DNA from 2 places in the Limosilactobacillus avium genome. Region 1 is predicted to be linked to the other one. Evidence: a T-box and tRNA genes for the amino acid it is inferred to sense, from the RefSeq annotation. Region 1 holds a T-box; the other holds one or more tRNA genes.
The links. The T-box of region 1 lies ahead of leuS (leucine--tRNA ligase). A T-box ahead of a tRNA ligase gene usually reads a tRNA of that ligase, here a tRNA-Leu.
Positions count from the first base shown of each region.

Region 1 (3,415 bases):
GTGGCGGCCTTCTCATCGGATGACGTTGACCGCCTGCTTGCCGACAAGGGGATCATCCGTAACCGCCGCAAGATCACGGCCACCATTAATAATGCCCAGGTTATCTATAAAATGCAGCAGGCAGGGCAAGACTTTGATGACTATATCTGGTCCTCTGTTGACTACCAACCCCAGCGCCTGATTCTTAAGCCAGGTGAGCCCCTGGCCCCTTGGACCGCGGCATCTAAGAAGATGGCAACCCAGATGAAGAAGGACGGCTTTAAGTTTATGGGCCCGACAATTGTGTGCTCGTTTATGACGGCGGTCGGTCTTGTCAACGCGCGCCTTTAATAATATTTTAATTGATTATTAATGTTGCTTTGTGATAGTATTGTCCTTGTTATGAAGCAAATTCCCGATAGGATTCACAAGGACCCCTTGTGAAGATGCCTTGTAACCGCAACTACAAAACTAATGTTAAGTTTCGACTAGAACATGGGGGAATTAATAAAAATGACAGAAAAACACCTATTTACATCCGAATCAGTTTCCGAAGGGCACCCAGATAAGATTGCCGATCAAATCAGTGATGCCATTCTTGACGCCCTGCTGGAAAAGGATCCAGATGCACGGGCGGCCGTTGAAACTTCAGTAACGACTGGGTTAGTCCTGGTCTTCGGTGAAGTTTCCACCAAGGCTTACGTTAACATCCAAAAGGTGGTTCGTAATACAATCCGCAAGATTGGTTACACCGATGGCAAGTACGGCTTTGACGCCGATAACTGTGCCGTAATCACCTCGCTGGACGAACAGTCACCCGACATTGCCCAAGGGGTTGACGATTCACTGGAAACCCGTGAAGGGGATGCTGACCCGCTCGACAAGATTGGGGCCGGTGACCAGGGACTGATGTTTGGTTACGCAACCGACGAGACGCCTGAATACATGCCACTGACGCTGATGCTCAGCCACAAGCTGATGCAACGGATTGCCAAGCTCCGCAAGGAAGGGACAATTTCCTACTTACGTCCGGATGCCAAGGCCGAAGTAACGGTTGAATACGACGATAACGACAAGCCCCTGCGGGTGGACACGGTGGTCTTAAGTACCCAACACGACCCCGACGTTACCCTGGACCAGATTCGTAAGGACGTGAAGGAACAAGTCATCAAGGCCGTCATCCCGGCTGACCTGCTTGACGACAAGACCAAGTACTTCATCAACCCAACCGGCCGCTTTGTCATCGGTGGTCCCCAAGGGGATGCCGGTTTGACGGGTCGGAAGATCATCGTTGATACTTACGGTGGTGCTGCTCACCACGGTGGTGGGGCCTTCTCCGGTAAGGATGCCACCAAGGTTGACCGGTCGGCTAGTTACGCCGCCCGTTACATTGCTAAGAACCTGGTTGCTGCTGGCTATGCCAAGAAGCTGGAAATTCAGGTTGCTTATGCCATCGGGGTTGCCGAACCGGTTTCCATCTCCATTGACACCTTTGGGACGGGTACCCGGACCGAAGCGGAACTGATTGCTGCTGTCCGGAAGGTATTTGACCTGCGTCCAGCTGGGATCATTAAGATGCTAGACCTCAAGCGGCCAATTTACGAACAAACGGCGGCTTACGGTCACTTTGGCCGGACCGATGTTGACCTGCCTTGGGAACACCTGGACAAGGTTGATGAACTGAAAAAGATTTTAGGTTAATCTAGTGGCCCCCTTGCAAAAAGGCAGGGAGGACGTTAGAATACAATTAATATTTTTGATCGTGATAGAAGTAGTAGTTAACAGTGTGACTTTTAGAGACCTGCTGGTGGTGGAAAGTAGGAGGGCACGGTTAATGAACTCGTCTAGAAGATTGCTGCTGAATTGAGTAGGTAGTGACGTCTGCCGCGTTAAGGCCTTAAGTGCTATGGGTGACCATAGAAAACGGGTGGTACCGCGGATTAGATTTCGTCTCGTCGAAGCAAGGGCTTCTGCGGGACTTTTTTATTACGATCATTTTAGTAGTGGACAGAATTGAAAAGGAGCAGAATTTATGGCTTACGATCACACAGCGATTGAAAATAAGTGGCAAAAGTTTTGGAAAAAGGACAAGACGTTTAAAGCGGAGATTAATAAGGACCAGAAGAAGTACTACGCCCTGGACATGTTCCCATACCCGTCAGGTCAAGGGCTCCACGTTGGTCACCCCGAAGGTTACACGGCAACCGATGTAATGGCCCGGATGAAGCGGATGCAGGGTTACAATGTTTTGCACCCGATGGGCTGGGACGCCTTTGGTCTACCAGCTGAACAGTACGCCCTGAAGACCGGTCACAATCCAAAAGGCTTCACTAACCAGAATATTAACCACTTCCGTAAGCAAATCCAGTCTTTGGGCTTCTCTTACGACTGGGACCGGGAAGTCAACACGACGGATCCTGAATACTACAAGTGGACCCAGTGGATCTTCGAACAGCTCTACAAAAAGGGCCTGGCATACGAAAACGAGATCATGGTTAACTGGGCACCCGACTTCATGGGCGGAACCGTGGTTGCCAACGAAGAAGTTGAAGACGGAAAGACAAAGCGGGGTGGCTACCCAGTATACCGGAAGCCAATGAAGCAGTGGGTATTGAAGATCACTGCCTACGCTGACCGCCTGATTGATGACCTCGACCTGGTTGACTGGCCGGAAAGTGTTAAGGAAATGCAGCGGAACTGGATTGGCCGTTCTGAAGGGGCCGCCGTCTTCTTTCCGGTTGCTGGTGACGAAGACACGAAGATTGAAGTCTTCACCACCCGGGCAGACACCCTCTTTGGTGCCTCCTACGTTGTTTTGGCCCCAGAAAAGAAGCTAGTTGACCAGCTGACGACGCCGGAACACAAGGATGAAGTTGCTAAGTACAAGGAAGAAACCTCCCGTCGTTCTGACCTGGAGCGGACCGACCTGAACAAGGACAAGACCGGGGTATTTACCGGTTCTTACGTCATTAACCCGGTCAATGGTGAGAAGCTGCCAATCTGGATCAGTGACTATGTCCTGGCATCATACGGTACCGGGGCAGTGATGGCCGTTCCTTCCGGCGACCAACGGGACTACGACTTTGCCAAGAAGTTTGACCTGCCAATCAAGCCTGTTATCGAAGGTGCCGACCTTTCTGAGGGGGCCTTTGATGGTGACGGCAAGCACATTAACTCCGGCTTCTTGGACGGTCTGAACATCAAGAATGCCAAGGCTAAGATGATTGACTGGCTGGAAGAACACGACGCCGGTCACAAGAAGGTCAACTACCGCCTGCGTGACTGGATCTTCAGTCGGCAACGTTACTGGGGTGAACCAATCCCGGTTATCCACTGGGACGACGGGCGGACAACCCTGGTACCAGAGGATGAATTACCTTTGAAACTACCTGACACGGATAACATTGAACCATCAGGAACTGGTGAGAGCCCACTG
Region 1 covers NZ_CANCWN010000009.1:40,645-44,059, reverse strand. Annotated here, with positions in the region: gene QOS01_RS04605 (DNA-3-methyladenine glycosylase I) at 1-330, shown strand, start outside; SMK box riboswitch at 380-495, shown strand; gene metK (methionine adenosyltransferase) at 493-1,680, shown strand; T-box leader at 1,727-1,937, shown strand; gene leuS (leucine--tRNA ligase) at 2,012-3,415, shown strand, end outside.

Region 2 (3,415 bases), on a different contig from region 1:
GGAGCGGCCACGCTGGTCATCCCATTCGTGACGGTTGACCCCGTTGATGATCAGGCGCTGGCCGTTCAGTAAGACAACGTGGTTAGCACTGATCTCAATCCGCCGGAAACCGAACCGGTAGGGAACCAGTTCAACTAGTTGCCCGGCTTCGTTATGGATCTCAACGAACAGTTGGTAAAGGTAGGGGTGGTGGTTATCCCAAAGGTGAACATTCTTCAGGGCAACCTCATCAATTGCCACCTGCTCGGCAACCGGCTTTGTCTGGTCAACGACGACGTTACCGTTTTCATCCTTAACCAGAACGTGGACGGTCCCCTCCTGTTCACCGGTGAGTTGCAGGTCCAGGTTTAAATGGCCATTTTGGTAACCGTCATCAACGGTTGGCCGGATGGTCATATCTTCCAGGTGGGTCACTGGCTGGGCCAGCAGTTCCACGGACCGGAAAATTCCGGAGAAGCGGAACATATCCTGGTCCTCAATCCAGGAAGCGGTACTGTGCTTGAAGACCTCAACCGCCATGACGTTCCCCTCGTCCTGGATGTACGGTGTCAGGTTAAACTCGGACGGGGTAAAGCTATCTTCCGCGTAGCCAACAAAGTGGCCGTTCAACCACAAGTACATTGAACGTTCGACCCCTTCGAAACGGACCCGAACTTCCTTCCCACGCAATTCAGGGTCAAGGTCGAATTCCTTCCGGTACATACCGACAGTGTTGTCTTCACCCGTGCTGAAGGAACCCTCTTCCTTATTCTTACCATCAACCGCGTAGGCCGGCCGCCGGTAAATTTTACCTTCCCACGGAATCAAGGTGTTAATGTAGTTATTCTGGGCATAATCACTTAATTCAATTTCGCTCGGTACTTCGATCTGGTCAAAGTCAGCGCAGTCTAAGTCCACTTGGTAAAAGTTCTTTTGCCGTTCGTGTGGATTTTGGACAAACTTAAATTGCCACTGGCCATTTAACGACTGGGCAAAACGACTTTGCCCCTGTCCCCACTCAGCATAGTTACCATAGTAGTGGTGGTCACTATGGGCGGGTAGTTGGTTAACCCGAAATGTTTCGGGGTCATCTAACCATTTGATATCTGCATCCATTAAAGAAATACCTCCTCATAAAAGTGTCCACTTTTAGTATAGCGCTTTCATTTAGTGGAAGATAGTAAACTTTAGTTAATTAAACGTAAAAAAACACCCAACCGGTAAAACCAGTTGGGTGTTTTTAGTAGTGCGGCCAAGAGGACTTGAACCTCCACGGTCATAAATGACCATAAGATCCTTAATCTTACGCGTCTGCCAATTCCGCCATGGCCGCATCAACAAATAGTATTATAGCAAGCAGACAATTCATTGGCAAGTACTTTTTTTATTTTTAGCGAAATAATTTGAGGATTGTCTGGGCATCCCCACTGACAACCAGGGTCATCCCCTTTTCGAGAAGCTGCTCGGGATCAACATGGGTCGACACACGACCATCCGGGTGCTTACTGCCAATGATGTTCAGGTCGTACTTCTTCCGGGCATCAATCTCCACCAGTGACTTGCCGACCCACGATGTTGGGACCTCAATCTCAAAGATGGCATTTTCCTGGTCTAAACGGGTGTAGTCCAAAATATGGGGTAAGCTGTACCGGTAAGCTAGCCACTGGGCATCCTGACGTTCCGGATAGATGCTTTCGTCTGCGCCGTTGCGCAACAGGAACTGCTCATGAATCGCCGAGCTAGCCCGGGCAATGACCTTCTTGGCGCCCAGCTGTTTAAGCTGCCAGGTCGTCTCCAGCGAGGCCTCAAAGTCCCCACCAATCGTTACGACACACAGGTCAAAATTTCCCACCCCGCAGCTTTTTAAAAAATCAGCGTTCGTGGTGTTGCCAATCAGTCCCCGGGTAAGGACATCGGTGGCAGCGGTCACCCGGTCCTCCTTGATATCGATCCCCATCACGTCGATGCCGAGCTCATTAAACTTCTTAGCGACGTGAAAGCCGAACCGCCCTAAGCCGATCACCAGTGCCGAGTCAATGTTATCCTTTGCCATCGTTAACTTCCTCCTAACCAACGTTTACGGGCTCCTCTGGGTAGCGGGCCTGGAACTTTGTCGAGTGGCTGCCCACCGCGAAGACAACTGTCAAGCTGCCGACCCGCCCAATGAACATCAATAGTATCAAAAGTAGGCGTGAACTCAAGTGCAATAAGGGGGTTACCCCCAGGGTCAGACCGACCGTATCCAACGCCGAAGCACATTCGAACAGGCTGGTTAACAGCGCAAGGTGCTCCACACCGCTCATCACCATTGCCGCCACGATTAACAGACTTAGGTACAGGGTAAAAATGGCCGCGGCCCGAAAAATGGTCCGGGGAGCAATTCGCCGGCCAAACGCCGTTACCTCCCGCCGACGAAAGATCACCGCTAGGCAGGCACAGAACAGGACCCCCGCCGTCGTCATCTTAATTCCCCCCGCCGTCGAACCAGTTCCTCCACCGATAAACATCAGCAGGATGGTCATAAACTGACCGTTATCAGACAGTTGCGTTAAAGGAACCGTGTTAAAGCCGGCGGTCCGGGGACTCACCGTCTGGAAAAAGGACGCCAAAAGCCGTTTCTTCATCGGGAAATTTTGAAACTCGCAGCAAAAGAAGTAGGCCATCGGTACTAACAAAAGGATGACCGTTGCCACCAGGACAATCTTGCTCTGCAGACGATAGCGACGAATGTGCCAGCCATGCTTTCGCACATCAATCCAGGTAATAAAGCCAATTCCCCCAATCAAAATCAGGAGGCCGATCACAAGATTCATCGCAACATTTGTTGAGTATGCCATCAGTGACTGGTAAGGTTGCTTGGTACTGAGGAGGTCGAAGCCCGCATTACAGAAAGCCGAGACAGCATGAAAGATGGCTTCACCACTGCCGCCTTCCCAGCCAAAACGGGGGACGAACACCGGCAGCAAAAGGAGGGCCCCAATGAGTTCAATTCCAATGGTGGTCACAATGATAAAGCGGGTCGACCGAATGACACCACCAATCTTAGACGCAGACAGCGACTCCTGCATAATTGTTCGCTCACGCAGACTAATCCGCTGCCGCCGTAGCGCCCGGACGCCAACGACAACGGTTACCACGCCCAGGCCGCCAACTTGAATTAGGACTAAAATAACGGCCTGACCAAAGAGCGACCAGTAAGTTGCTGTGTTGTGGACGACCAGCCCCGTCACACAGGCAGCAGAGGTCGCCGTAAACAGGGCGTCGGCAAATGGGGCTCCCTGACCATTCCTCGTTGCGACCGGTAGCATCAGTAAAATGGTGCCCAGAAGGATCAAGCCACCAAAAGCAACCGCAATGATTAGGAAGGGGCTCGTCCCCCGGACCGCTGTTTTTCTTAAAAAATGCATCTTGTAACTGCCCCCAATTCAATCAGGAA
Region 2 covers NZ_CANCWN010000008.1:22,565-25,979, reverse strand. Annotated here, with positions in the region: gene QOS01_RS04165 (glycoside hydrolase family 2 TIM barrel-domain containing protein) at 1-1,095, opposite strand, end outside; tRNA gene QOS01_RS04160 (tRNA-Leu) at 1,227-1,312, opposite strand; gene QOS01_RS04155 (potassium channel family protein) at 1,370-2,032, opposite strand; gene QOS01_RS04150 (TrkH family potassium uptake protein) at 2,046-3,386, opposite strand; gene QOS01_RS04145 (SprT family protein) at 3,409-3,415, opposite strand, start outside.
Region 2: it encodes a tRNA-Leu, which carries the amino acid that the T-box ahead of leuS (leucine--tRNA ligase) is inferred to sense. The anticodon was not compared.